2 regions of the Sporosarcina sp. 179-K 3D1 HS genome follow, and region 2 is predicted to be linked to the other one. Evidence: a T-box and tRNA genes for the amino acid it is inferred to sense, from the RefSeq annotation. Region 2 holds a T-box; the other holds one or more tRNA genes.

Region 1 (12,449 bases), on a different contig from region 2:
CCCTCAAGATGAGATTTCCCATTACATTTGTAAGTAAGATCCCTCAAAGAAGATGAGGTGGATAGGTCCGGGGTGGAAGTGCGGCGACGCATGGAGCTGACGGATACTAATCGATCGAGGACTTAACCTCAAACAAAAAGGTTGCATGGCTTGTGGTAAGCAGACAATGTTGGTTTTATCCGGTTTTGAGCGAACAAAATGAATTAATTTTGAAAAACGCTTGAAATACTCATTAGACTATGGTATAATAAGTCTTGTCTTGTGGAAAATAGTCCAGTGTCGATGGCGAAGAGGTCACACCCGTTCCCATACCGAACACGGAAGTTAAGCTCTTCAGCGCCGATGGTAGTCGGGGGATTCCCCCTGTGAGAGTAGGACGTCGCTGGGCTGTCATTTCCAAATGACTACTGAGTATTAGTAATGTTATTATTCCGCAGTAGCTCAGTGGTAGAGCAATCGGCTGTTAACCGATCGGTCGTAGGTTCGAATCCTACCTGCGGAGCCAATTGGAGAGCTGTCCGAGTGGCCGAAGGAGCACGATTGGAAATCGTGTATACGCTAACCGCGTATCAAGGGTTCAAATCCCTTGCTCTCCGCCAGTTATTTTACTTATTGAATATGGCCCCTTGGTCAAGCGGTTAAGACACCGCCCTTTCACGGCGGTAACACGGGTTCGAATCCCGTAGGGGTCACCATTTATTTAAACTAGCAGTAATGCGAAGCTTATCGCAATTTTAACCCGGAGGATTAGCTCAGCTGGGAGAGCACCTGCCTTACAAGCAGGGGGTCGGCGGTTCGAGCCCGTCATCCTCCACCATTTCTTTAATAGTATTGTCGCGGGGTGGAGCAAATCGCATAACAACGAATGCGATTAACGCCGACAGCGAAGCGTAAGGCGTCCAGTATGCCGAATGCGTAGAAGTACTTTTGTCTTATGAATAATATTATCGCGGGGTGGAGCAGTGGTAGCTCGTCGGGCTCATAACCCGAAGGTCGCAGGTTCAAATCCTGCCCCCGCAACCAAACGGTCCCGTGGTGTAGCGGTTAACATGCCTGCCTGTCACGCAGGAGATCGCCGGTTCGATCCCGGTCGGGACCGCCATTTATTTTCATTACATAGATTTGAAAAGGAAAGATAACACCGATTCAAATCCAATAATTACAATGTGGCTCAGTAGCTCAGTCGGTAGAGCAAAGGACTGAAAATCCTTGTGTCGGCGGTTCGATTCCGTCCTGAGCCACCATATATTTTCACCGTGCCGGTGTAGCTCAATTGGTAGAGCAACTGACTTGTAATCAGTAGGTTGAGGGTTCAAGTCCTTTCGCCGGCACCATCTTTCTGGTGGGGTAGCGAAGTGGCTAAACGCGGCGGACTGTAAATCCGCTCCCTCCGGGTTCGGCGGTTCGAATCCGTCCCCCACCACCATTATACAGGGGCATAGTTTAACGGTAGAATAGAGGTCTCCAAAACCTTTGGTGTGGGTTCGATTCCTACTGCCCCTGCCAATATTCTAGCTATTTCTAGCCTACTTGATGGCGGTTGTGGCGAAGTGGTTAACGCATCGGATTGTGGTTCCGACATTCGAGGGTTCGATTCCCTTCAGCCGCCCCATTCATGTTGCGAGATAATTATACTATAGTGGCGATTGTGGCGAAGTGGTTAACGCATCGGATTGTGGTTCCGACATTCGAGGGTTCGATTCCCTTCAGTCGCCCCATTATTTTTTGGGGTATAGCCAAGCGGTAAGGCAACGGACTTTGACTCCGTCATTCGTTGGTTCGAATCCAGCTACCCCAGTAGTTGCGGAAGTAGTTCAGTGGTAGAATACGACCTTGCCAAGGTCGGGGTCGCGGGTTCGAATCCCGTCTTCCGCTCCACTTTTTCTACGGCGGCATAGCCAAGCGGTAAGGCACGGGTCTGCAACACCCTTACCACCGGTTCGATTCCGGTTGCCGCCTCCAGTTTTGCTTCGTAACTTAATATTATGCCCGAGTGGTGGAATGGCAGACACGTCGCACTCAAAATGCGATGCCGCGAGGCGTGCCGGTTCAAGTCCGGCCTCGGGTATCCACGAAAAAAGGTACAACTTCGGTTGTATCTTTTTTTATTGGTTCAACTGGCAGCTCGAAAGCTCGTCAATCCCTGCAAGCGCCCATAACTTTGCGTGAGCGCTCATAACTTCGCACAGGCGCTTATAACTTCCCGTGGGCGCTCATAACTTCGGAAACTTCCTTCATCTGCTCTTAACCCCCTTTCCCCTTACAGCCATGTTACATGGCCATAAACAGTGTTTAATTCCATCCACTTATCCTCTCTTCATAAAAAGATTAAAATCTTGTAAGATTTGGTTACCTGAAACGTCTACTATATAAAGGGAGGGGAGAAAATGTGATACCACATTCGATTGAGGACTGGTTTTATAAATATGAAAAAGATGTAACCAGTTTTTTGATTTACTATACTGGGACGCTGGATGTGGAGGATCTTGTCCAAGACACCTTTCTGATTGCCTTGAAGAGCATATCTGCCTTTAAAGGAGAGTCCCATCCGAAGACATGGTTAATTACCATTGCGCGCAATCAGGTACTTGATACGTATCGTAGACGAAAGCTTTGGTCGCGCCTGACCCATTTGCTTCATTTGAAAGAGGAGCCCTCGGATGAAGTGGCGGCTTGGCTGGTCCGCAATCAAGAAGCGGATGCACTGTATCAGGCTATCCGGCAGCTTTCTCGAAAGAATCGGGAAGTGGTCATTCTCCGGGGAATTTTAGAAATGTCCTCCAAAGAGGTGTCTGCCATCGTGAATCTTACGGAAAATGCAGTAAATGTCATGTTTCATCGTGCGTTGAAGAAATTAAGACAATTACTGGAAGAGGAGGAGTCGGCCCATGGAAAAAACGAACGAATTACATGAGCAACTAAACAGCCTTCCCACTTATTCGCTGCCGGATAAAAAAAAGGAAGCCATTTTGCAGAATTTAGCCGAACCGCAAAAGAAACAACAACAAAACATGCGAGTAACTCGTCTTTTCCCGTCCATTACGCTTATGGTGGTCCTATTCGTCCTTTTCTTGTTTCTGAATGAAAGTCGGACTCACTGGAATGTAGGGCAGAACCAAATGGCAGACCGAGGAGAGTTATTTTCAGCCTCGCCTTATCAGGAGTTGATCGGCGTGGAAGGGAAAATTGGAATATTAGGTCCGCGCCATTTTGTAGCCGAGGATCCGAGGAGAGTCGCTAAGTTGATGTTATTTTTCTGGGGCACGCCTCAGGAAATGGTCTCTCAACCATATAAGGTGGAAGCGATCCATGCCAATGGAGAAGAGATCACTTTATCCGAGGGGGTCCTCAGCAGTCCGTTATACGAAGAAGATGCTCATGTGTTAACGAAGTTCACTCCATTTCCCATTGAAGGAGAATGGCAATTGTCTTTCTATATTGGCGAGAAGGTATTTGAAGAGTTTACAATCGAAGTACTGCCGCCCTTTCCTAAAACGGAATCGTATACATTACTGAATTCTCCCAAAGAAATAAATCCAGGGGAAGAAACAGAATTGTATATCGAAAAATATGGCAATGGGAAACGAGAAATCACGGTTGAGTTGAGGACATCCTCGGGTAAATTAGTTTCCACTCAAACGTTTCAGCGGGATGCAGACGCACTCCATGCCCCGACTTCGAAGAAATTGCTTATCTATCAAGGAGTCATGAACTTTCCAAAAAAGGGGAAGTGGATTCTCGTGATTGACGGAGAGAAAACGAAACCGTTTAAAAATTGAAGACGCCCCTTCCGCGATGGGTAGGGGCGTCCTCCATAGGGTGGGACCGATACGAAGTTAAGTGGCAGGAAACGGTTGCGTTGCCTGTAGTCGGTTATCGGGAAGTGGTCACAATGTAAAGGGTAACAGATGATTGGTTGGTCTCCATTAAATTGGACTATAGATCCCGTACCCTATGCCTTGAAAAGGACTCTCACCTTTTCAAGGCTCAAAAATAGTCGGTGTTGTCAAATTCCAGTTCAATCGCGTAGTTTTTCGCATTTATGCGGTTCGATACTTGATGGGCATCTTTTTCCGCTTGCAATGCTTTCAGACGATATGCTTCCGGGTCGAACAGAGCGACACGATAGAAGGTCGTGTTTTCACCATAGCCGAACTGGATTGCTTCCTTTTCGGAAGAAGCCAGTTCCTTATAAAAGTTGGCTTTTGCTCGAAGTTGGGTTGCCAGTTCGATCGCCTCGACAATCGCAAGCTGTTGGCCATCGAATTCAATTGTATGGTCGATATTGGCACGGTACATGAGGCGATCGAGCACTCGGCTATCGGTACGCACTTTTTCCAGCTCCGCTTCTACAACTGGCAAGGTACGTGGCCCTGTTTCAGGTGTCTTCCCTTTCTCCACCGTTGTGAAAGCAACGCGCCTCATTTCCGCTTCCAACTCATGAATCTTCTTTTTTATTATGCTCTTTAATTTGACGGCTTCTGCCAAAGTAATTTTACTCACTGGATTTCCCCCTATACACCTTCATTTGTCAATTGTAACGGATGGAGCGTCGGAATGTATAACATACGACTGGGAGTCACCACCGCTGATGCTGGTGAACATATTAGCGCAGGAGGTGGTCAGTTCAAGTGCCTCTTCTGCATCCATTGAAGGACGAATGAAGAACACTTGAAGGGCAGCGGTTGTTTCTTGGGTCACGGATGTCCGGATTGAATCGACAAACGGGCTTCCGAACGGACTATAATCATCTTTCAGCAATACAATCCCGGATAAGGAGTTGAAGCGGCCATTCAACCCTTCATAACCCTCATCTTCCGCTCCAACCGTGGCATGGATATTTCCGACTGTCTTATCAAAGTCGTAGATGCCTACCGGAATTTCATATTGCAGGGAGAAGAAGTTATTCAAATCGACTGCGCTGTGGAACGGCTGGATATAATTCTGTTTCTTGATCCGCCGCATCAGTGCTTCGACAGAGGGACGATACCGGTTCGGATCCGCCCCGAAGGTTTTCCAGACGTTGCGCCACTCTTGGATTCCCGAATACTCGGAAAACGCTTTGTCCTCTAATTCAAAGAAAAGCTGCTCTTGAAAAAGTTGTAATCTACCTTTTAGCATTTGAGGCGATTCTGCCACCGTAATTTTGGTATAATAATTAATGCCCAATTTCAAATCGGGCATGTCGGTCAGTAATTTTTGATCCAATTTAATTATCAATGACATCACCCTTTACCTAGTTTACCAATAATCTTAGCATAAAGGAGGCGATTTAGGGTGAACGCTGTTCAACTGCAACAAGCAATCCGGACTTACGCGGCTTCCATCGGCATTGACAAAATCGGTTTTACGACCGCAGCCCCGTTCCGGGAATTAAAAAACCGGTTGAAACGGCAACAGGAATTAGGCTATCAGTCGGGATTCGAGGAAAAAGACTTGGACAAGCGGACGGAACCGGCGTTGCTCCTAGATGAGGCGGAGAGCATCATATCCATTGCCATCGCGTATCCTTCCAAAATGCAGGATTCACCGAGAGGGAAAAAAGGGGAGCGACGGGGGCTCTTTTGCCGTGCGTCTTGGGGGATGGATTACCATACAGTACTCCGGGAGAAACTTCAGCTTTTGGAGCAATTTATAAAGGAATATGTGCCTGCAGCCCAGTTGCGTTCCATGGTCGATACGGGCGAACTCGTCGATCGGGCGGTGGCAGAACGCGCGGGTATCGGCTGGTCCGGGAAAAATTGCTCCATTATTACGCCGGAATTCGGTTCCTATGTGTATCTAGGAGAAATGATTACGAACATCCCATTTGAGCCTGACACGCCGATGGAAGAGGAGTGCGGCGACTGCACCCTTTGCCTGGATGCCTGCCCTACAGGAGCCTTAATACAAGGGGGCCAATTGAATGCGCAACGCTGTATCGCATTTTTGACGCAAACGAAAACACCGATTCCCGAGGAATTCCGGCGAGAAATCGGCAACCGTTTGTACGGATGTGATACATGCCAAACTGTCTGCCCGAAGAATAAACGGAAATACAACCTGCATCAACCAGCTTTTCAACCCGATCCGGAACTGGCAAAGCCATTGCTGCAACCGTTGCTGAAACTATCGAACCGGGAATTCAAGGAGCGCTTCGGCCATGTCTCCGGCTCATGGCGCGGGAAAAACCCGATTCAGCGGAATGCTATCATCGCTTTGGCGCACTTTAAAGAAGAAGCGGCTGTACCGGATTTGATCGGCATCTTACTAGAGGATCCGCGCCCTGTCATCCGAGGAACAGCCGCATGGGCGCTCGGAGAAATCGGTTCGGCGATGGGCTATGGCGCAATAGAAAAAGCATTACAAACAGAAGAAGATGAGTCTGTCCGAAAGGAATTGGAGGCAGCCATTGAGACCTTAGAGGAAGTGTAGAGATGACTATCCATGTTGCATTATTTGAACCACTGATTCCGGCTAATACAGGGAACATTGCCCGTACTTGCGCGGGAACGGGGGCGAAACTCCATTTGATCAAACCGCTCGGCTTTTCGACAGACGACAAAATGCTGAAACGGGCGGGGCTTGATTATTGGGAATTTGTCGATATCACCTATCATGATGGGATTGATGAATTATTTGCATCTTTCCCGGATGCCGAGTTTTACTTCATTACGAAGTTTGGAATGGAACCTTATAGCTCTTTCAATTTTTCGGATGAATCCAAGGACATTTTCTTCGTTTTCGGAAAGGAGACGACCGGACTCCCCGATGAGATCATCGAGAGCCGCCCGGAGCAATGTTTGCGAATTCCGATGAATGGGAATATCCGCTCGTTGAATTTATCAAACACAGCTTCCATTCTGATTTACGAGGCGTTACGGCAGCGAGGTTTTCCGGAATTGACATAAAAAAACGGGACAGCCTAATGGCTCGTCCCGTTTTCTGCAATCATTATTTTTTAACTTTGCCCGGCTTGTCTTCATACCCGCCAGTGAAAATAGCTGACAGGAATGAGAAGCAAACGGCTATGATTAGAATAAGTGTCATTGTGTGTGCCTCCCGTTAAGTCAATTGTTCTGTAAGTATTATACCCCAAATTATATGGAATTGGTATAGCGGGGCGATAAATTTGTGACAAAGAGGGGAAGATATGAAACTTTTGACGTTTTGATGCGTAGAAAAGATAATGCAATTGATTGTGGAGGGACTGCATATGAACTATTCAACTGGCTTGAAATGGATTACAGGTATTGCGGAGGCATTCTTGGCCATCCCAATTATCGGAGGCGCGATTGTTATCGGGACAGGCTATAATGCTTTGTTTATCATGTTTATTCTGCATGCGATTACACTGTTGCTGTCCATTCGTGAGGGACAGGGGAAAGCTGCTTCGATTTTAGGATTATTCACCAGTGTCGCTAGCGTCATCCCGGTGATTGGCTGGTTTTTGCATTTGATCACAGCAGGGGCTTTATTCGTTTCCGCTATCATGTCAACCCGTAATCGTATTTGATAGGAATATTAAAACTGCCCTTCCGCAATAGAAAGCGGAAGGGCAGTTTTTCAATGTGGCAAAAAGAGCAATTGATAGGTGAACAGGACAGCGAAAATATACAGTAGGAGCGGAACTTGCTTGCCCCTACCTTTAACCACCTTCAGTAAAGGATAAGTGATGAAGCCAAGGGCGATCCCTGTCGCGATGCTGGACGTCAACGGCATGGTTAAAATGACAAGAAATGCCGGAAACGCTTCATCGAATGAATCCCAATCGATTTGCTTCACTGCCCCGATCATCAAACTTCCGACGATAATGAGTGCCGGCGCCGTGATGGCTGAAACGCCGGAGAGCGCCGAGACGACCGGGCTGAAAAAGGCTGCTCCGATAAAGAGAACTGCTACGGTTAGCGTTGTAAGCCCCGTACGCCCTCCGACAGCGACGCCGGAAGAAGACTCTATATAAGCGGACGTCGGACTTGTTCCAAACATGGAACCGACAGTAGCGGCAACGGAATCGGCCAATAGCGCATGGCGTGCCCGTGGGAGCGATTTCCCTTTCATGAGCCCGGCTTGTTTGGCAACGCCGATCATCGTACCCGTCGTATCAAATAAGGTAACAATCAAAAAAGCGAATACGACACCGTACAGTCCGTGCGAAACGACATCCCCGGCCGCTTGGACCGGATTCCAGACCAAGAGGCCTTCAGGCAAGTGAGGGAGCTTCCAAGGCGCGCCCTCGAAATGGAGTTGTTTCGTAGCAAAAGCCACGATGCCGGTAGCGATCATCCCGATGAAAATGGATCCGTAGACGTTCAACGTCATGAGAATGATGGTGACGAGCAATCCGAAAAGTGTCAGTAACACGGGAGGCGATGTCAAGTCACCGAGCCTCACCAAAGTGGCCTCATGCGGAGCGACAAGTCCGGACAATCGCAGTCCTAAGAATGCGATGAATAACCCGATTCCTGCAGTGATGCCATGCTTCAAATTTTCCGGTATGGATTCAATCAGCTTCTCACGGAACGGAGTCATGGATAGGATAATGAATAACAAACCCGCTATAAATACAGCGGAAAAAGCAGTCAAGTAATCAAGTTGGCCATCCGATGCAATGACAACTGATGTAAAATATGCGTTCAATCCCATACCAGGTGCAATGGCGATCGGATAATTGGCGAATAAGGCCATCCATAATGTCCCGATGACAGTGGCAATGATGGTAGCCAGAAAAACTTGATCGAAAGGCACTCCGGCATCCGCCAAAATGATCGGGTTGACAATGACGATATACACCATCGTTAAAAAAGTCGTCATTCCCGCCAGAATCTCTGTTTTGGCATTCGTACCGGCTTTATTTAAATGAAACAAAAGGGTATCCTCCTTAAACACGAACTTTATTGAACACATTTTAAATAATATTCGTTTTTAATGAGAAATGCAATCATTACTTTCATATAATTTTATAGTAAAAATATATAAGACTTTCGAATTGGGTTATTTTTCATAAGGAGTATAAATTGTGGTATGATGAAAAAAAGCCAACAGGGGGAATGGGAATTGTTTAGAAGCAGAAAGAATGTCGGCCAAGACGAAAGTTTAAAGCAAGAACTTGAGCAACTTAAGATGGCTTATTCCGAGAGAGAAGCAGAAGATCTAGGACGTCTGACTGAAATTAAGAATGAATTGGCTGCTGCAGTCGACCAACATGAGAAAGTGAATGCCCAGCACAACATTTTAGAACAGGCAGTGGGGCAAATAGAGAAGAAATTTACGAATGTTGGAGAATTAAGTGAACAATCATCTGAAAAATCGCTAGAGTTGAACGACCGTGGAAATTCCCTCAAGGAGAAATCCTATGTAATGGTTGCCGAAGCTACGGAAGGGACGAAAGAAGTCCATGCGACAGCAGATGTGATCAAAGAATTGGGGAATCAGATACAAGCATCCGAGACGAATATGGAAAATCTTAGCGAGCGCTCAGTTGAAATCCAATCAATTGTCGGAGTGATTGAAGACATTGCGGCCCAGACCAACCTGTTGGCCTTGAACGCATCCATCGAAGCAGCCCGGGCAGGGGAATATGGAAAAGGGTTTGCGGTCGTCGCCCAAGAAGTGAGGAAACTTGCGGAAAGCACATCCGATAGTACTGCCAACATCCAAACATTGACAACATCCTTGCGCAACGAAATTGAACAAGCTTTGGAGGCTACCCGGAAAAGTGCAGAACTTGTGGAAAAAGGAGTCGCCGTCAGTTTGGCAACAGCCTCCAAAATTGAGACAATCCTCAGCACGATTGAAGAAAGTCAAGGGGATATCGGCTCCATTCAGGAAATGATCGAAGACCAAAAACAGCTCTCCGAAAAAGTGAAACAGGAACTCCTGGGAGCCAATGAATTATTTGCACAGGCGCATGAATTGATCATGCAGCATATTGAGGACGCAAAAGAAGTGGATGAGCGTTTGGAAAGCGGCATCCGCCAATTGAAACGTTGAATACTTAACGAAAAAGCATGGGCTCCCATCAATTGGGGCCCATGCTTTTTCTGTTGTGTTCACAACTACTCATATTCAGTCCAACTCCACCGTCGTTAATTCGCCGGTAAAAGGATGGACAAAAGATAGCTTCGTTGCCGTGAGTCGATAATTCCCATCCGGCGTTTCACTACCGTCATACAATGTGTCCCCTTTGACCGGATGCCCGATATGGGACAGATGGACACGGATTTGATGGGTTCTTCCCGTTTCCAGTTCCGCTTCGACGAAAGTGGAATCGGCGGTGCGCCGAATGACACGGAAATGGGTCGTGGCGGATTGGCCGGACGGGGACACCCGGCGCTTCGATGGATGATGGCGATCCCGTCCGATCGGGTAATGGATGGATCCTCTCGGCCTTCTCATCTCACCATCTACCTCTGCTACATACATACGTGTGATCTGGCCTTGCTCCAGCAAGCGATCAAACAGCGCCTTGGCGATCGGATGCTTGGCAACGAGAATGAGCCCAGACGTCCCTTTGTCGAGCCGATGAACATGCTCTGCGTAATCGCCTCCTTGCTCACGAACATAAGCGATCACTTGATTCATGAAAGTGCCCTTCTCCCCGGGCGTTGCCGGGTGGGTTGCGATGCCTGCGGGCTTTACGGCAGCGAGGATGTGTTCATCTTCATAGATGACGTCCAAATGGTCCGCATGGTCTGACTCATATGTGGACGGCGCATGGGGAAACTCGAACGTCAGCCGGGTTCCGGTCGGCAGAGGGGAGCGCCAATCAAGCGGCTCCCCCTCGACATCCTTCACGCCTTTTTCCATCCGCAACTCATGTACCGTCTTTTTCCCGGCCTGCCAGCGTTCCCGCAATAATTGCTCCACCGTCATATCATTTTCTTTCGTTGTGTAATGAAAAATGGACACTCCATTAACTCCTTATTTACCTTCAAATTCGTTGAAGAACATTCGGATGTTCTCATCGGGTTGTGCACCGCTCATCCGGCCGACCTCTTTCCCGTCACGGAAATGGACGAGTGTCGGCCAGCTTTCGATGCCATATCTTTCTTTGGCAGCGTCATAAAACTCCAGCATATTGTATTGATAGACATGTACATCCATCTCATCCGCGATCGGCATCATTCTCGGTGTCATTTCCATGCAGTATTGGCATTCCGGGCTAAAGAAATAGGCAGTCACGGGTTCACCGGAATCCACTTTTTCAAAAAGATCTTCCGGCATGATGATATTTTTGTAATTCTCATTGCCAATCAAGGCGATCGTCGATTTATCCAACTGATCCGTGCCATATGGATTGTCTTTCAACTTCACTTCGTTCGACTTGTTTGAAAGAACAACGATGAGTATAAAGATGGCAATGACGACGCCACCAATCAATAGTAATTTTTTCACTTCACTTGGACTCCTTCTGCCATTTCAAGAGGAAAAGGCTGGTAATTAAAATAATGAGAAATGCGATCAGTGCCAGGAATGGGATGGTAATAAAGCCGAAGTAGTTAATATATTGACCAGTACACGGTACATTCCCACATGTCGGGGCGCTATCCCGCAAGAAGGTCAATTTCTGGATACCGTAGTGATACAAAGAAATACTTCCGCCAACCAATGCAAAGACGGCGGTAGTCAACGCAATCCGCGCATTTTTCTGATAGAGCGCGATGCCGGCGATCAAAACGATCGGATACATGAGAATCCGTTGATACCAGCATAGTTCACAAGGTTCATACCCACGAACTTCAGAGAAGTATAATGAGCCGAGGGTTGCCGTCAAGGCGGTTATACAAATTAATATCAGGCCATTTTCCAGCCGTTTCTGCATAGGTTCCACTCCAATTCTAAGATTACATTTAAATTATATGTCGTGCATGGAGACAAGTAAAATATTATTAACCGCCCGTCCTGTACTATATAATGAAATGAGAACAGATAAAAGAGGTGATCCAGATGAGTGAGGAATTCGATTTATCATCATTTGAAGTCAGCATGGTCATCCGCCAAATGGAAGCGGATGATATTGAAAAGATATTGGCGATGCAGGAAGAATGCTTCCCAGGGATGGACCCGTGGGAAGAGGGTCATTTGAAGAGCCATTTGGCGATGTTTCCGGAAGGGCAGTTCGTCGCGGAACTCGACGGGGAAATCATCGGTTCCTGCTCCAGTTTGATCATCAACTTCGACGAGTATGACGACCGTCATACGTGGGATGATGTGACGGACGAGGGATACATTACAAACCATAATCCGGACGGCTACAATCTGTATGGCATCGAAGTGATGGTCCACCCAGCCTACCGTCGGATGAAAGTGGGTCAACGGTTGTACGAGGCGAGGAAAGAACTCGCGCGTCAGCTGAATCTCAAATCTATCATTATCGGCGGCCGGATACCGAACTACCACAAATATGCTGCTGAGATGTCGCCACGCGAATATGTGGATGCGGTCTCCCGCCATAAGATATACGACCC
Region 2 (17,421 bases):
GCAGCATTGAGTTGGAAAAAGCGAGTGATGAATGACCGATCAAGGAGCGCATCAATTTGAAACTGTCAAAGGGGAAGTAATATCTCTCTTTGTGAACGAGGATGACAAAGCCTATCATTTCCTCCTGGTTCATGATAGGAATGGCGATAAATGATTTGTAAGGAGCCTCTTCTCCCACCGCCACTTCGAAATTAGCGTCAAACACTTCCCTTTTTCCGCTGTCAAATTGGCATAGCGCATATTTAAGATACGGCCGGCATCTACTTTCCTGAAAAAAAGAAGTGCTCATATCCGAAGTAGAAAACCGTTCCCCTTCCTCCTTGAAAACAAACGCAAGTTCACTCGGCTTGAATGCACGGATCAATTGCCCTTTCAAAAAAAGGACCATTTCATCGAAATTCAAATTTTCGTTCAATTTCCTGGATGTTTCATTGACAAGCTGTAGATCGGCAATGAGTCGATGCGACTGATCGTATAGACTAGCATTTTCCAATGCGTTGCCAGCCGTATTTGCCACTACGCGAATAAAATCTTTCTGCATACTATTGAAGTCGAATTCGATCGGTGCCTGCAACTGCAGAACGCCGTAAATACCCTGCCTCCCCTTTATAGGGGCATTGACCAATGTCTTAGCGAGATCCTGTGCACGCTCCACGGTCAGCTCACCTGATAAAAACGCATCCAAAGCAGAAGGGCGTTCATTCGTATGGTCGAATAATTGATAGGCCCGGCTCAGCTCTTGCCTCTCATGGGAGAGCAACAAATCCACCTGGAATTCCGGAAATGATTCGGATACCGTCTGAACAATCGCATCCAGGATCACCCGGCTTTCCATCGTCGCATTGAATATTTCGGTGACATTGAATAATTGGCGGTAACTTTCTTCTTTCTTTTCAAGCAAATAAGTCTTTCTCACATTTTGAACGAGTTGACGGATCGAATTCTGTAATTCCCCCCAATAAGGTGAGGCAGCAAAAGCGCGAAGGCGATTGGTCGACTTGAGCAAGAGTAGGCCAATAGGCTCACCTTCCGTATTTCTAAACAAAATATAATCATCGGCGAAGGGATATCCTTTTCCCCGCAGATCCGCCAATATCTCTTCATCGGACTCGCTCCCGTATTCCCGTTTTGTCTCCATAGGAATGGACAAGGTAATGTTAGTGTTCGAGTCGTTTCCATTAAGCGGGATGAGGCTTTCATTATAATAAATGAAGAATTGCGAAGCCCGGATGCGAAAGTGCCGGTCTAGGATATTTCTCAGCGACTCAAACCATTTTCCATTAGAGTGCGCTTCCGCTTCTTCTGTCCACAAATCGAATAATTCACTTTTAATGGTTAGCATAGTCAATTGATGGTTCATACGCATTTATTCACCCCTACCCAATCAATTACGCCTCGGATTGTTTGCGTCTCCGCCGGAGGCTTTATCTTTACTCAGCTGTATTCCGATGAATAAAGATAAACGAACTCTCAAATTAGTAAGTCTGTATTAGAAATATTATAATACATTTGAACCATATTAGCGAGCGGGAAAACTAGTTGTTAATGCCTGTTTCGGTGATCCGATATATAGCTTGACTCTTTCCTACAATATTGTTATGATGTTCTTTGTGTAAAATAGTTGCAGCAGTTATGTGCTCCGGGTAGACCAGTCTATTCCTTATTGAAGGTGCATCGCGTAACCTTTTGGCTGCAAAGGCGAAGATGCAAGATGATAGAATGGCATTCGGAATGAACATATCTGGTTCTTATTTTACAAAATAAAACCAAAAACAGAGGAGGAGTCATTCATGGCTCGTTATACAGGTCCATCTTGGAAACTGTCCCGTCGTCTTGGTATTTCACTAAGCGGCACAGGTAAAGAAATTGAAAAACGTCCTTACGCACCAGGACAACACGGTCCTAACCAACGTAAAAAACTTTCCGAATACGGATTGCAATTACAAGAGAAACAAAAACTACGCTTCATGTTCGGCGTAAATGAACGCCAATTCCGTACGCTTTTCAACAAAGCAGGTAAAATGCCTGGTAAACACGGTGAGAACTTCATGATCCTTCTTGAAACTCGCCTTGACAACGTTGTATATCGCTTGGGTCTTGCACGCACACGCCGTGCGGCTCGCCAACTCGTTAACCACGGCCACATCCTAGTTGATGGAAAACGCGTGGACATCCCATCATTCAGCGTAAAACCAGGTCAAGAAATCTCTCTTCGTGAGAAATCTCAAAACCTTGATGTCATCAATGAAGCAATTGAAGTGAACAACTATGTACCTGACTATGTAACATTCAACAAAGATACAAAAGTCGGTCAATTCGTTCGTCTTCCAGAGCGCAGCGAACTTCCTTCCGAAATCAACGAAGCATTGATCGTTGAGTTCTACTCACGTTAATTGTAAGCTGCATGATAAACCCCAGAAACTTTTCGTTTCCGGGGTTTTTTGTGAATTATTTTCCGGTCAGCGCTCCCCCACTGAATGGCAGATTCCACGCCTTCCTCTTCGTTATTGCGCCAGCTCTTTGTATGCTAATACTTTAAGAGCCAGCATCTCTTCCTCTGTCAGCCGACTTTCCATCTTGTTCAAGAGTTCCTGTTTGTCCTCCACAGACAGACCTGTTGCCGCTTTTGACTGCAATTCCTGAATCTCTGTCATATCGAATTTCTTCAATAGAACCCGCACAGCTTCCTCTTTTGTATGAAATGGTAAATTGGCGTTCTGGGCATTTTTACCCTCATCCAAAAATGCTTTCAGCTGCGGATCATTATGGACCTCTTGCTTAATCGCTTCCAGCTGCCCGCTATTTTGGAGTTCGACCGCCACTTGGTCCATCACTTGGTCAGCGATGAGTTTCGTTCCGAAATAGTAGACCCCTGAGCCGATCGCTATGACCATGATGACAAACACGATGAGTATCTTCATTAATTTTTTCAATTGGATCCCCTCTTTCTGATCTCCTATATCTAAGGACGTCGGATCAATGATGTAAGTTCAGTCAGCACAGCATCAAATGGTTGCTCTTCCCCCTTCAATCGGAAGTCGCGAAACGGATTGCCGCCTTTTTTCATTCGCTCCAAAACAGCGGGAATGGGGAAGAATGCAGGCTTTAAAGAGGACGTCACTTCTTCCCACCGGAGCGGTGTCGCCACCAGGCCCAGGTCATTCCCTCTCGGTGAGTACGGCGCAACGATTGTCTTTCCTTCATGGTGCTGTACATAGTCCAGATATAATTTATTACCACGTTTCTTTTTTAATCTCTCCGTCGTAAACCATCCGGGCTCTTGCTCACATAGAAAGTCACAGACGAATTTGGTGAACACCCTTGTTTCATCATAAGAAAACCGATTATGCGGTATCGGGATATAGACTTGCAATCCTTTGCCGCCGGATGTTTTGATGAATGAATCGAGCTGAAACTGATCAAAGATCGCTTTCATCCTCAATGCCGCCTCGATTGCCAATCCAAATTCCTCTACGGAAGGAGGGTCCAAATCAAAGACGATTTCAGTAGGAAACTTCGTATCGATTGTCTGGAACGGGACATGGAATTCAAGCGCGAGTTGATTGCCAAGCCAAAGCAGCGATTTCACATCATTGCAAACGATATATCGGATATCCTCATCCAATTCGGTTTGAATGAAGTCTGGCGTATAATCGGGCGTGTTTTTTTGGTAAAAGCGTTCCCCCGGCACGCCATGAGGATAACGGATGACCGTCAACAAACGATTTGTTAGAAATGGAAGCATGAATGGAGCTGCTTGTTGCAAATACAACAAATAGTCGTCCTTTTCCACGTCAAGCCGGGGCCAAACCGGTTTATCGGGATGGGTCACTTGAATGTTTGGAGGTAACGGGAATAATTGGCGTGACATAAGCAGCCATTGTATTGCTTCCGGCTCAATTTCGAAATCAAAGCTGTGGAACCTCGGTTCCCGCAAGTGCTTCCCGTCAAAATCGATACAAGCTATTTTCACACAAATAGATGGAACCAACTTCCAGCTCGTTTCGGATATTTGCACTCCTTTAGTCTGAAACAGTACCCGTAACGTCTTCGCCTCTTCTTCCGAAAGTCCATGGAGAAAGTTGACCACTTCTACGAGCTCCCCGTTTTTGTAAACAGCCCCTGTAAAATAGCCGTTCATTTTATCATATTGGGTGACGATGACGTTGACAAGTCTCCAGTTTTTCACTTTTATCCAATGAGGAGATCGCGATCCGCCGTTCCAAACGCTCGAACTCTTTTTGGCAACAATCCCTTCCCCTTGGTTCTCGGTGATCTTTTCCCATAATGGATGCGGATCTTCAAATGATTCAATGAGTTGAATCAGGTTGCCTGTGTCCGGTTGAACCGCGTCCAACACCCCAGCATTTGCAAACAGCTTCTTCATTATGGTTCGCCGTTTCTGCAAAGAAAAATTCGTTTGCTCTATCCCTTTATATTTCAAAAGATCGAACACAATATAATGGCAAGGGAAATCTTTCATATGCTTATTAATGACCTGCTCGTTTCGCATTCGCCCTCTTGTCTGCACAATGGAAAAGTCGCTTTTGAAAGAGTTGACCAAATGAACGAGTTCACCGTCCAACGTCAAAGGAAGATGAAGAGCCAACCGGTCGTGATTTTCCTTGCAGAAGTCCACCAGTTCCGGAAAAATTTTATTTAACACATTGCCGTTTCTGCTAAGTAGCGTAACGCCGTTTGTTTCCCAAATAAGGATGCAGCGAAATCCGTCATATTTGGCTTCATACGTCCAACCTTTTCCGACCGGAATTGTTTCAGACGTCGTCAGTAGCATCGGTTTCATTTTTTCGCCCCCTGTTTATAATTAGTTTTTGATCGTCTGTCCCTCTTATACATAGGAATGAACAGAACTTCCATACTATAAAAAAGGAAAGCGGGTGAAGGATTTGCATACGGTTTGGAAAGGAAGCATCAGTTTCGGATTAGTCAATATCCCGATTAAACTCCATGCAGCGACCGAAAATAATGACATCAAATTGCGACAACTGCATAAGGAATGCCATTCTCCCATCAATTATCAAAAAGTCTGCCCTGTTTGTGACAAAGAAATCAATAATGAAGAAATCGTGAAAGCGTACGAATACACAAAAAACAAATTTGTTGTCTTGGATGATGAGGACTTGGAGAAATTGAAGAAGGAAAATGAAGATAAAGCCGTAGAAATAATCGATTTCGTTAAGCTGGAGGAAATCGATCCAATTTATTTTGAGCGGAGTTACTTCATGGCTCCCGATAGCGGAGGAGGAAAAGCGTACTCTCTCCTGCGAAAGACGTTGGAGGATTCAGGAAAAATCGGAGTTGCCAAAATTATCATTCGCTCCAAGGAGCAACTGGCCGTTGTCCGAGTATATAAAAATGCGTTATTAATGGAAACGATCCACTTTCCTGATGAAGTCCGAGATGTACAGGATGTACCGAATCTTCCGGGCGGCGACACCATTGTCCAAAAAGAATTGGACACGGCTCTTCTATTGGTCGATCAACTGACGACCGCTTTCGAGCCTACCAAATATACCGACGATTACCGTACCGCGCTCATGGAATTGATTGAGGAAAAGAAATCCGGCAACGCCACTGTCTCAGCAACTGAGAAACAGCCTGCCGCCCCTTCCAACGTCACCGATTTGATGGCAGCGCTCCAAGCGTCACTTGATAAAACAAAAATGAAAAAACCTGCTCCGCGCAAACGGGCAGCTGCGAAGAAGAAGGCATAAGGGTCCCGGCTTGGGGCCCTATTTTGCTGCTTGAATGTTTTGCTTGCACTCAAGTGTCGTTTGCTTACAGTTTAGCGCAATTTGATTGCACCCGTGTCCGGTTTGATTGCAAGCTGGAATGTTTTACTTGCACATACAGATTTGCTTGCACTTTAACCCAACTTGCTTGCAGTCCACTGCGATATGATTGCACTCACGCTGGTTTTGCTTGCTCCCGAACAAGTTTCCTAGCACAGACCAGCCGCTTCCTTGAACCCCCTATTTTGCGTCATGCACTTTTCCCCAGGAATCTTCCTTCCAGCTATAAGATTCCAAGTTTTCTGCGTTTCGCTCCTGAAAAAATGATATAATTCATGAAACGACCCATAATTTCGTTCGGAAAGGTGACTTCGTCTATGCTTGAGAAGCCTTCGGGCATGACCAGGGGAGCGGAAAGTATTATCGACTCCATGGAAAAACAGCAACAATTGTATCGAAGGACATTATTCATCGTCGTTCTGTCTCAAATATTCGGAGGAGCCGGACTGGCGGCTGGTATTACGGTTGGTGCCCTGCTCGCCCAAGATATGCTGGGAACAGATAGCTACGCTGGCGTTCCGGTCGCTATGTTCACGCTCGGCTCGGCAGTCGCTGCCTTTTTAATCGGCAGATTGTCTCAGCGCTCTGGGAGGCGACTTGGATTGGCAGCCGGGTTTTTCGCCGGAGGTATTGGAGCAATCGGTGTCATTCTTGCCGCAATGTCGGATAGTATCATCCTTTTGATGTTCTCGCTCTTGATCTATGGTTCTGGTACGGCAACCAATTTACAAGCCCGCTATGCGGGAACAGATTTGGCTGGCCCGAAACAAAGGGCCACTGCGGTGAGCATTGCCATGGTATCTACTACACTCGGTGCTGTCGCGGGACCGAATCTTGTGGGTGTCATGGGACAATTCGCTTTGACTATCGGGATTCCTGCGTTAGCCGGGCCGTTTATTCTCGCGACAGCAGCCTTTCTATTAGCAGGCACGGTTTTATTTCTCTTCTTACGGCCTGACCCATTTCTGGTTGCTAAAGCGATTGCTGCTGAACGAAATACTGACGCGAGCCCGCTCCAAACCGAGTCACTCAATAACAAACGAGGTATTGCGATTGGCGCCATGATAATGCTGCTCAGCCAAATCGTGATGGTGGCCATTATGACAATGACCCCGGTCCATATGGGGCATCACGGTCACAGTTTGCGTGCGATCGGCTTTGTCATTGGCATACATATTGGTGCCATGTACCTTCCTTCCCTCTTAACCGGTATGCTTGTCGATAAAGTCGGAAGGAACGCCATGGCAATTGCTTCAGGATTCACACTTCTCGCGGCAGGTCTTATGGCGGCTTTCGCACCTGGGGACTCGGTTTTTTTGCTCACCATCGCGCTTGGACTCCTTGGACTCGGCTGGAATTTTGGACTCATTAGTGGAACAGCGCTTATCGTAGATGCGACCCATCCGCAAACTCGCGCAAAAACACAAGGCTCGCTCGATGTATTGATCGCTTTATCGGGGGCTTCCGGAGGAGCTTTATCTGGAATGGTTGCCGCCCAAACAAGCTATGCAACGCTTTCCATCGCAGGCGGCGTTTTATCATTGCTGCTCGTCCCCGTCATCTTTTGGGCGGGAAGAAAAAATATGAATGTAGTTGGGGTGAAAGGATGAAACTGATATCGATTTGCCCGAGCAATACCGAAGTGCTCGGCTATCTTGGATTGGAACATCTGTTGGTCGCCATTGATGATTATTCGGATTGGCCGCAAGCAGTCAACTCCTTGCCTAGGTTGGGACCCGATTTGTCGATTGATATGGATAAATTGGAAACGTTTAAACCGGATTTGGTAATTGCGTCACTTAGCGTTCCGGGAATGGAGAAGAATGTGGAAGAGTTGGAGAAGCGTCAGATCCCACATATTGTTTTGGATCCGCAAAGTCTCGAGGATATAGCGGACAACCTTTTAGCAGTCGGCAAAGCGTGTGGCATTGAAGAAAAAGCGGAACAGATCAAAGCGGACTATCTGCATTTCATTTCTGAGATGGAAAAGCGGGCCTCCTCTGTTCCGGATCGCCCATCCTTATATTGGGAATGGTGGCCGAAGCCGATTTTCACTCCGGGTCAAATCAATTGGTTAACGGAAATCAGTGAAATCGCCGGCGGGTTGAATGAATTCCGTGATGTCGAACTCGCCAGTGTCCAAACCGATTGGGATGACGTGCTGAAACGGAATCCCGACCATATTCTGTTGGCATGGGTCGGCGTCCGTGTGGATAAAGTGAAAAAAGAAGTAGTCTTAAAACGACCCGGTTGGAAAGAGATGGACGCCGTTCAGCAAGATCGGATCGATATAATGGAAGAAGCCTTATATTGCAGACCCTCTCCAAGACTGCTTGAAGGGGCATTTAATTTAGGTAACTTGCTACATCCAGAAACCTATCAGGATATGAAACTTCCTGCTTGGGTGACGAAATCATAAATAAAGAAGGGCTGTCCGGCAAATTGGATGGCCTCTTTTTGAATGGGAGCGCGTGTTATAAGCGCTTGGCACGGAATATGAGCGGCTCTCTGTCGATATAAGCGCTTGTCGAGATATATAAGCGCCACCTCGCACTTTTAAGCGGTTCTTTGAAACTATGAGCACCCATCCATTTTTATAAGCGCTTAAGAAAATTTATGAGCGCCATAAACCGAAATGAAAAAGGGAGCTGTCCAATACAGGATAGCCCCCTTTCCTTCATTTAATTAAACTTCACCATTTTATAATTTTTCTTCCCACGGCGGACGATGGTAAAGGCGTCATCCAAACGATCTGCCGCCCCCACTTCATACGCGGTATCCGTTACCCGTTCTCCATTCAAAGAAATGGCTCCGTTCGTCACGTCTTCGCGTGCTTGGCGTTTAGATGATGAAACCCCTGATTCGACAATGAAATCTACAATGTTTTTATCAGCTTTCTCCATCTCGAATGTCGGTACATCTTTGAATGCGTCTTTCATTTCATCCACAGTTAGAGCCTTCAGATCTCCACTGAACAATGCTTCCGAAATGCGGATAGCTTGATCGAGTGCTTCTTGCCCATGGATCAGGCGGGTCATTTCTTCCGCAAGCGTTTTTTGGGCTTTTCGTAAATGGGGTTCTTCCTGCACCGACACTTCCAACGCTTCGATTTCTTCCCGTTTCAAGAAAGTGAAGATTTTCATGTACTTTATGACGTCCGCATCTGCCGTATTGATCCAGAACTGGTAGAATTCATATGGAGATGTCTTTTTCGCATCAAGCCAAACCGCTCCGCCCGCCGACTTTCCAAATTTCGTGCCATCCGCTTTCGTGACGAGCGGAATCGTGATGCCGAACGCTTTCGCTTCCTCGTCATGTGTTTTCCGGATCACTTCAAGGCCGGTCGTAATATTGCCCCACTGGTCAGACCCGCCGATTTGGACACGGCAGCCGTAGTTTTTGTATAAATGATTGAAGTCCGCTGCTTGGATGAGCATGTAGGAGAACTCCGTATAGGAAATCCCTTGCTCCAAACGGGACGCAACGTTATCTTTCGCCAACATGTAGTTGACACTCAACAACTTACCGAAATCACGTAAAAACTCGATGAGAGTCATCGAACCGATCCAGTCGTTATTGTTCACTAATTGAGCGCCATTTTCAGAATTAAAATCGAAAATCATTTCCAACTGGCGTTTGATGCCTTTGACATTTTCCGCGACTTGCTCTGTCGTCTGCAGCTGCCTTTCCTCAGACCGGCCCGATGGATCCCCGATCATCCCGGTGGCTCCACCGACGAGCAAGATCGGGCGATGGCCATGCATCTGAAAACGGCGCAATGTTAGCAAAGGCACGATATGTCCGATGTGCATACTGTCCGCTGTCGGGTCCACACCGCAATATAGGGCAATTTTCTCTTCATTGAGCACCTTTTCTAGGCCTTCTTCATCGGTTTGCTGATAGAGCAACCCTCTCCACTTTAAATCTTCCATCAATTCATTTTTCATTCAGAAAACCTCCTAGTAAGTATGTAGCCTGTTTCTATGACGAATGCGGATTAGAACAATTTCGCACTGCGTCATCACTGATCGTGCTTAGGAAATAAAAAAGTCCCCACACGATCCGAAACGAATCATGCAGGGACGCTAATTTTAAATTAACGCGGTACCACCCGGCTTGAGAATTAATTCTCCACCTCAAAAGCGCCATAACGCCGCGCCTGCGCACACTCCAAAGCTGTAATTCGTAAACGATGTACCGGACAGCTTGCACCAACCGCTGCCTCTCTCTACGGATCGACCGTCACTACTCCGACTTTTTCAATATGTGAAAAATATACATTCCCTATTGTAAATGAATTTCAGAAGTTGTCAACATTATCGTGAGCCTGCAAAAAATTATGGTATAATTATTGAAGATTTCAGGGGGTAGATCTATTTGAGCGAACAGAAAAAAAATCGGCTTGATCTAATAGAAGAAAAACTGGAGGAAATGAATCAAACCAAATGGGCCAAGCATCTGCGTATCACTTCAGGAGTACTTTGGAATCTCTTGATCTTATTTCTAATCTTTGGTTTGACATTCACCGTTTTCGCCGCTTCCGTAGGTGCTGGTTATTTTGCATCTCTTGTTTCGAAAGAACCACTGCGCCCGAAAGAAGAGATGCGGGCAGCGATTTTCAATTACGAAGAGACGTCGGAAATTTATACGAACGGCCAGTATCTAAGAAAAGTCAGTGCGGACATTGAGCGAAAAGAGACTCGGTTGGAGGATGTCTCCCCGCACGTCATTGATGCAGTTATGGCGACAGAGGATGAGTACTTCAACAAGCATAACGGGATCGTGCCAAAAGCAGTTTTCCGAGGGCTTTTTCAAGATGTTACGAACTCGGATAGCCAAACAGGCGGTTCCACTCTAACGCAGCAGCTAATTAAAAACCAAATACTGACCAACGAAGTTTCATATGAACGGAAAGCGAAAGAGCTTCTCCTTGCCATGCGTCTTGAGCATTTTATGAAAAAAGACGAGATTCTCGAAGCTTATTTGAATATTATTCCATACGGAAGAAACGCAAATGGGACCAATATTGCGGGCATAGAAGCCGCAGCGGAAGGAATCTTCAATAAAAGTGCAAAAGACCTTACGTTGCCCCAAGCAGCTTACATTGCTGGGATACCACAAGCGCCTTTTGCCTACACACCATTTTATAATCGAAATAGAGGCTTAAAGGAACCCGAATATTTACAACCGGGTATCAATCGAATGAAAACTGTTCTTTTCCGGATGAAAGAGACAGGCTATATTACTAAGGAACAATACGAGGAAGCGATTGCCTACGATATTACGAAAGATTTTAGGGAGCCAAGTATCCCATCAAATGAACATTATCCATATTTGACGGAAGAAATTCAAAGACGAACAGTTCAAATCCTTTCGAAATTGATTGCCGAGAAAGATGGAATCGATCCAGATCGGCTTGAAGTGGAAACCAAATTGAATGAAAAGTATATGATTATGGCAGAGCGCTCCATGAGAAACGATGGATACCGAATTTTCGCAACGGTAGATCTCGAGCTATATGATGCCTTGAACGAAGTGGCCCAAAATTATGACCGTTATGGATATACGTACACGGATGAAAAGAAAAATAGCGAAACGGGCGAAATGGAAATTGTTAAATATCCGGTCCAAGTGGGAGCGATGTTGCTTGAAAATAACACGGGCAAGATCCTCGCATTCGTCGGGGGGCGCAATCACGGAGAAGAAGCTGTCAACCACGCTACCCAAAGCTTCAGGCAGAATGGATCGACGATGAAACCGCTAGCCGTCTTTGCGCCTGCTATTGAATATGGTTTCATCGGTGCAGGAAGTCCTGTTGTGGACATCAAGTTCAACTGGAGTGGCTGGAAGCCCGTCAACTTCCTCAGCAACCAGGAACTCGGAATCATTTCGGCAAGACAAGCCCTTGCCTCTTCCCAAAACCTTGCCACCGCGCGATTGTATCGGAACATTCTAGACCGTCGTCCGGCAGAGTTCTTGCAGAAAATGGGCTTTTCCAATTTACAGGATGTCGACTATGAGAATCCATCCTTTTCCTTAGGGGCCATGCGTATCGGAACGACGGTTGAAGAGAACACCAATGCGTTCGCAACGTTTGCAAATGGCGGTAAATTCATCGATGCGTATTTAATAGAGAAAATCGAGGACCGGGAAGGAAATATAGTTTATCAGCATGAATCCCAAGCGGTTGACGTGTTCAGCCCGCAGACCGCCTATATCATTACGGATATGTTACGAGACGTACCGAAGTATGGAACTGCAACAAATATGAGGAATCATTTGAATTTCAATATTGATATTGCGGCCAAAACAGGAACAACCGATTCGTATAGTGATTCCTGGCTAGTCGGTTATAATCCGAACATTTCTCTTGGCGTATGGATGGGTTATAAATATCAGACCCTATCCTTGCAAGGACCCGGTAACCGAAGCTACGGAACGTCAAATATACGGACAACGACGCTTTTTGCTCAACTGCTGAATGCAGCCTATAAGACCAAACCGGAATTGATAGGAGCTAATGCTCGTTTCCAACAACCAGAAGGTGTTGTCAGCAGATCGTTCTGTGGCATTTCAGGATTGGCACCATCAGCAGCCTGCTCGTCTGCCGGTCTGGTGAAAAGCGATCTCTTCAACGCACGTGTCATGTTGCCAACCAAGCCGGATGATAGTATCATCGCCTCTTCATATGTGACAATCAATGGCAATCGATACTTGGCTCATCCGACTACTCCGCCTGAATTCGTCTCTTCGGGTGGTGTCGGGGTAAATAGTGAGTTCATCGAAAGGATGCTCGGACCACTGAAAGGGGAGGCCTCAAAATTATTCCCTGCCAATTCAGGGTTTTCCTCCAGAGTAGTAAGCGGTGCGGTCTTCCATGCAGATGGCGCCCCACCTGCCCCTGTCAGTGCATCAGTTAATGGAGGAACGCTTCAATGGAGCAATTCCCCATCGAATGATGTCGTAGGTTATTATGTATACCGAGGGGGAAGCCGTATCGGGGCAGTCCCAAGCTCAGCTGCCAACACGTACCCAATTAGTGGAGGATCTTATTATGTAGTGGCCGTAGACATTACAGGCAAACTATCGGGACCTTCCAATGTGATTTCGGCAGAGACGGAAACACCTCCGACACCAGATCCAAATGATCCACCGGTAGCCGATATTCCGACCGATCCAGGTCCAGGCACTTCCTCTGGCGACCAAGACAAAGGAAATAGTGGAGAGAACGGTGGAAATGGGCAAAACGGCAATAGCAGCAATGGGAACCAAGGTAACCCAGGGAACGGGGACTCTTCTCCCAACTAAACCGAGTCAAAATAAATAACATAGGGATCGTCCTACAAGCTGATAAAAGACTTGCAGGACGATCCCTTTTCACATGAAAAACGGGGCTGTCCATTTTTGGACAGCCCCACATTCTTTAATCTTCCATTGTGGATAGATCGCCTGTCGGCAAGTTCAATTCCCACGCCTTCAGCACGCGACGCATAATTTTACCACTTCGCGTTTTCGGTAATTTTTCCTTAAATTCGATTTCTCGCGGCGCAGCATGCGCGGCAAGCCCCTTCTTCACAAATTGCTTGATGTCTTCTTCCAATTCTTCAGAAGGCTCGTACCCTTCGTGGAGGGCAACGAAGGCTTTGATGATTTCCCCACGGACCGGGTCCGGCTTTCCAATAACACCCGCCTCGACTATCGCAGGATGTTCAAGCAGTTTGCTCTCCACTTCAAATGGACCTACCCGCTCACCGCTCGTCATGATGACATCATCCACACGTCCTTGGAAGAAGAAGTATCCGTCTTCATCCATATAAGCCGAATCCCCGGAAACATACCATTCCCCATTCAAGAAGTAAGAATCATATTTTTCTGGATTGTTCCAGATTTGACGCATCATAGCCGGCCAGCCTTTCTTGATCGCCAGGTTGCCCATCCGGTTCGGAGGCAATACGTTACCTTGATCGTCTACAATCGCCGCTTCAATGCCAGGTACCGCTTTTCCCATGGATCCCGGCTTAATCGGCAAGCACCCGAAGTTGCATATGGTTTGTGCTCCCGTCTCAGTCATCCACCATGTATCATGGATCCGTTTATTGAAAACTTCCATTCCCCAACGAATGACTTCCGGGTTGAGCGGTTCACCGACTGACAAAATATGACGGAGTGAAGACAAGTCATATTTGCTGAACGGACCATCCCCAGCCCCCATGAGCATCCGGAATGCAGTTGGAGCACTATACCACACGGTTACTCCATATTCCTCGATCGCCTCATACCAACTATCTGTTGAAAAGCGGCCACCCAATACCAAACTGGTAGCTCCGACGAGCATTGGGCCAAAGATGCCGTAAGCAGTTCCCGTTACCCAACCTGGATCGGCGGTACACCAGAATATATCTTCATCCTTCAAATCAAGAACCCAGCGCGTAGTTTGCAATTGTTGTACCATCGCCTCCTGGACATGCAGGACGCCTTTCGGAGCTCCAGTCGAACCTGAAGTGTAATGAAGCAGAGTCGGATCTTCCCTCATCATCCATTCCACTTGGAAATCAGCAGAAGCTTCTTTTATTCGTTTGTTGAAATCTATAAACGGTCCTTCTTCTTTAATCCCTTCCCCTACCAGGAAAACTGTTTTTAAATGAGGTAGCTTCTCAAGAGGCACACGACTCAATAGTTCCGGTGTCGTGACAATCGCTTTCGCTTCACTGTCCGCCAGCCGATCGTACACGGCCCCTTCCATGAAAGCTTCAAAAAGCGGACCAACAATCGCACCAATTTTCAATGCTCCGATCAATGAAAAATAGAGTTCAGGTGAACGAGGCATGAAGATGAAAACCCGATCCCCTTTTTCTAACGTCGAGAAATTCCGCATGACGTTCGCAGCTTTATTCGTCATTCTCTTCATCTGGTCATACGTATAGGCTTCTTTCCGATTCGCGTCTTTATAATAAAGTGCAACTTTGTTTTTCCGATAAGAATCCGCATGACGATCAACAGCTTCATGTGCGATGTTTACCAGGCCAGTCTCATACCAGCTAAATTCCTTTTCCACATCGGACCATTTAAAACTTTTCGCCGTTTGATCGTAATCCGCTAGTTGGTAATCTCCGTCAAATCTTGGCAGCGCTTTCATCACCATTTAAAACCATCCTCTCTATCTTACAGTCTGACATATTTTACATTGTACACCAATTCACTATGTTTTGGCTATTGAATCTATTTACTTTTCTAATTGTTTTTACATTGTCGGTTTCTGTCGCTATATTTTTGCCTTTTTCATGTATACTGGATTTATGTGCAAATTAAAGCAAGGTGGTGAAACTATTGGAGCACATAAAAACATATAATGCGATGGAAGTTAAGCACAAAAACGGAAATCTGCTTATTGAAGGTCCCATCTCGCCGGAAGAGTTAGCTAGCTTGGACTTTCATGAGGACTTGGTCGCTTTCAGGCCCCCTGCCCAGCAACATCAGGCCATCGTCGGGATAGCCGGTTTGCCGGAGGGACGGATCATCATTGCACGGGAAGGCGATCAGATCGTCGGCTATGTTACCTACCTATACCCCGACCCGCTTGAAAGATGGTCTCAAGGAAATATGGTAAACCTGATAGAATTGGGAGCGATTGAAGTGATTCCGAAATACCGGAGCGGCGGTATTGGCAAAGCTATGCTTCAAGTGTCCATGATGGACGATGCAATGGAGGATTATATCATCCTGACAACGGAATATTATTGGCATTGGGATTTGAAAGGAACAAAACTGAATGTTTGGGAATACCGAAAAGTGATGGAGAAAATGATGAAAGCAGGGGGAATGGAATATTTTGCAACGGATGATCCTGAAATCAGCTCCCACCCTGCCAACTGCTTAATGGCCCGGATCGGAAAACGAGTGGATCAGGAATCCATCCAACAGTTCGATAGTTTGCGTTTCATTAATCGATTCATGTATTGAAATAGGGGGAATTTGAATGCTGATCGAAGAAATCATGAACACGGACGTCATCACCTTAAAACAGGATGATACTGTCAAAGATGCCCTTCAAATCATGCGGGAAGAGCGGATCCGGCATATACCAATTGTTACGGCAGACGGTGAAGTGGTCGGAATCATATCGGACCGCGATTTGAAGACGAATACACCTTTGAATGGGCAAGAAAAAGTACATTATGACATGCCATTATGCGATATTATGACAAAAAATCCAATCGTCGGCCACCCGATGGATTTCGTCGAAGAAGTGGCGGTCCTATTCTACGAACACCGGATCGGTTCATTGCCGGTCGTCACGAATAACCAGTTAGTCGGCATCATAACGGAAACAGATCTACTATATAAATATATCGAACTGACCGGAGCCCACCAGCCCGGTTCACAAATTGAAGTGCGGGTTCCGAACCTACCCGGAATCCTGTACGAAGTATCCAAAGTCTTTCATGAACACAAAATAAATGTCCTGAGTGTGCTTGTCTATCCTGACAAAGAAAATGAGTCTAACAAGATCCTAGTTGTTCGGATCAAAACAATGAATCCCCTCCCAATTATCGAAGGTTTGAAAGAAAGCGGATTTGAAGTGCTTTGGCCGAATGTCCCGGGGATTGACGTATGAAAAAAGACGCGGTCTTCATATTTTCCGAAGATCAACTAGGATACTCATTTTCAGACACGCATCCATTTAATCAAAAACGGATCGTTATGACACTTGACCTGTTGAGAAAAATTGGTGCGATTCAGGATAGTGATATAATAGCACCTCGCATGGCGACAGATGAAGAGCTGCTTCTCGTACATGATGCGAAGTTCATTGATGTTGTCAAAAGGGCGGGAAAAGGCGAATTGCGAGAAGATGTGGCAAGCATTTACGGAATCGGGACAGAGGACACCCCTATTTTTCCGAATATGCACGAAGCGAGCGCCATGCTGGTTGGCGGCACGTTGTCTGCGGTGGAGCAAGTTATGGAAGGACATTCGAAATATGCAGTGAATTTGGGCGGCGGTTTGCATCATGGGTTCCAAGGACGGGCTTCCGGTTTTTGCGTCTATAACGACAGTTCCGTCGCAATCAAATACTTGCAGGAAAAATACGGAGCGCGAGTGCTCTATGTAGATACAGACGCCCACCACGGTGATGGCGTTCAATGGACATTTTACGACGATCCGTCCGTTTGTACCTTGTCGATCCATGAAACAGGCCGCTATTTATTCCCAGGCACAGGGAATATAACGGAACGTGGGAACGGTGCTGGGTATGGGACATCCTTCAACTTTCCGATCGATGCTTTTACGGAAGACGAGTCTTTCCTTTCCATCTATAAAACAGCCATGGAAGAAGTGGTGGACTTTTTCAAACCGGATGTCATTTTGACGCAAAATGGGGCGGATGCCCATTATTTCGACCCGCTCACCCATCTGTACGGCACGCTGGAAATCTATAAAGAAATTCCTAGGGTTGCACGGGAAATGGCTGAAACGTATTGTAATGGAAGATGGATCGCTGTCGGAGGTGGCGGATATGATATTTACCGGGTCGTCCCGAGAGCATGGTCCCATATTTGGTTAGCTATGAAGCAAATTCCCACTCCAACCGGACCGCTTCCTGAAG

Evidence for each region. The T-box of region 2 lies ahead of tyrS (tyrosine--tRNA ligase). A T-box ahead of a tRNA ligase gene usually reads a tRNA of that ligase, here a tRNA-Tyr.
Region 1: it encodes a tRNA-Tyr, which carries the amino acid that the T-box ahead of tyrS (tyrosine--tRNA ligase) is inferred to sense. The anticodon was not compared.

Annotation. Positions count from the first base shown of each region.
Region 1 covers NZ_JBFEGI010000016.1:50,404-62,852, reverse strand. Annotated here, with positions in the region: partial or broken rRNA gene AB1K83_RS16725 (23S ribosomal RNA) at 1-130, shown strand, start outside; rRNA gene rrf (5S ribosomal RNA) at 273-388, shown strand; tRNA gene AB1K83_RS16715 (tRNA-Asn) at 431-505, shown strand; tRNA gene AB1K83_RS16710 (tRNA-Ser) at 509-599, shown strand; tRNA gene AB1K83_RS16705 (tRNA-Glu) at 621-695, shown strand; tRNA gene AB1K83_RS16700 (tRNA-Val) at 742-817, shown strand; tRNA gene AB1K83_RS16695 (tRNA-Met) at 949-1,023, shown strand; tRNA gene AB1K83_RS16690 (tRNA-Asp) at 1,027-1,102, shown strand; tRNA gene AB1K83_RS16685 (tRNA-Phe) at 1,169-1,244, shown strand; tRNA gene AB1K83_RS16680 (tRNA-Thr) at 1,259-1,334, shown strand; tRNA gene AB1K83_RS16675 (tRNA-Tyr) at 1,342-1,426, shown strand; tRNA gene AB1K83_RS16670 (tRNA-Trp) at 1,433-1,506, shown strand; tRNA gene AB1K83_RS16665 (tRNA-His) at 1,537-1,612, shown strand; tRNA gene AB1K83_RS16660 (tRNA-His) at 1,643-1,718, shown strand; tRNA gene AB1K83_RS16655 (tRNA-Gln) at 1,727-1,798, shown strand; tRNA gene AB1K83_RS16650 (tRNA-Gly) at 1,804-1,878, shown strand; tRNA gene AB1K83_RS16645 (tRNA-Cys) at 1,889-1,962, shown strand; tRNA gene AB1K83_RS16640 (tRNA-Leu) at 1,988-2,068, shown strand; gene AB1K83_RS16635 (RNA polymerase sigma factor) at 2,390-2,914, shown strand; gene AB1K83_RS16630 (hypothetical protein) at 2,889-3,779, shown strand; gene AB1K83_RS16625 (hypothetical protein) at 3,988-4,503, opposite strand; gene AB1K83_RS16620 (B3/4 domain-containing protein) at 4,525-5,220, opposite strand; gene queG (tRNA epoxyqueuosine(34) reductase QueG) at 5,278-6,414, shown strand; gene trmL (tRNA (uridine(34)/cytosine(34)/5-carboxymethylaminomethyluridine(34)-2'-O)-methyltransferase TrmL) at 6,417-6,890, shown strand; gene AB1K83_RS16605 (hypothetical protein) at 7,196-7,495, shown strand; gene AB1K83_RS16600 (NCS2 family permease) at 7,546-8,847, opposite strand; gene AB1K83_RS16595 (methyl-accepting chemotaxis protein) at 9,037-9,972, shown strand; gene AB1K83_RS16590 (RluA family pseudouridine synthase) at 10,048-10,884, opposite strand; gene AB1K83_RS16585 (thioredoxin family protein) at 10,903-11,376, opposite strand; gene AB1K83_RS16580 (disulfide oxidoreductase) at 11,378-11,803, opposite strand; gene AB1K83_RS16575 (GNAT family N-acetyltransferase) at 11,929-12,449, shown strand, end outside.
Region 2 covers NZ_JBFEGI010000002.1:328,024-345,444, reverse strand. Annotated here, with positions in the region: gene AB1K83_RS04380 (sensor domain-containing diguanylate cyclase) at 1-1,366, opposite strand, end outside; gene rpsD (30S ribosomal protein S4) at 1,791-2,393, shown strand; gene AB1K83_RS04370 (hypothetical protein) at 2,505-2,933, opposite strand; gene AB1K83_RS04365 (DNA ligase D) at 2,963-4,804, opposite strand; gene AB1K83_RS04360 (Ku protein) at 4,908-5,735, shown strand; gene AB1K83_RS04355 (MFS transporter) at 6,131-7,423, shown strand; gene AB1K83_RS04350 (cobalamin-binding protein) at 7,420-8,232, shown strand; gene tyrS (tyrosine--tRNA ligase) at 8,495-9,760, opposite strand; T-box leader at 9,889-10,085, opposite strand; gene AB1K83_RS04340 (transglycosylase domain-containing protein) at 10,191-13,121, shown strand; gene acsA (acetate--CoA ligase) at 13,237-14,955, opposite strand; gene AB1K83_RS04330 (GNAT family N-acetyltransferase) at 15,141-15,773, shown strand; gene AB1K83_RS04325 (acetoin utilization AcuB family protein) at 15,790-16,428, shown strand; gene AB1K83_RS04320 (acetoin utilization protein AcuC) at 16,425-17,421, shown strand, end outside.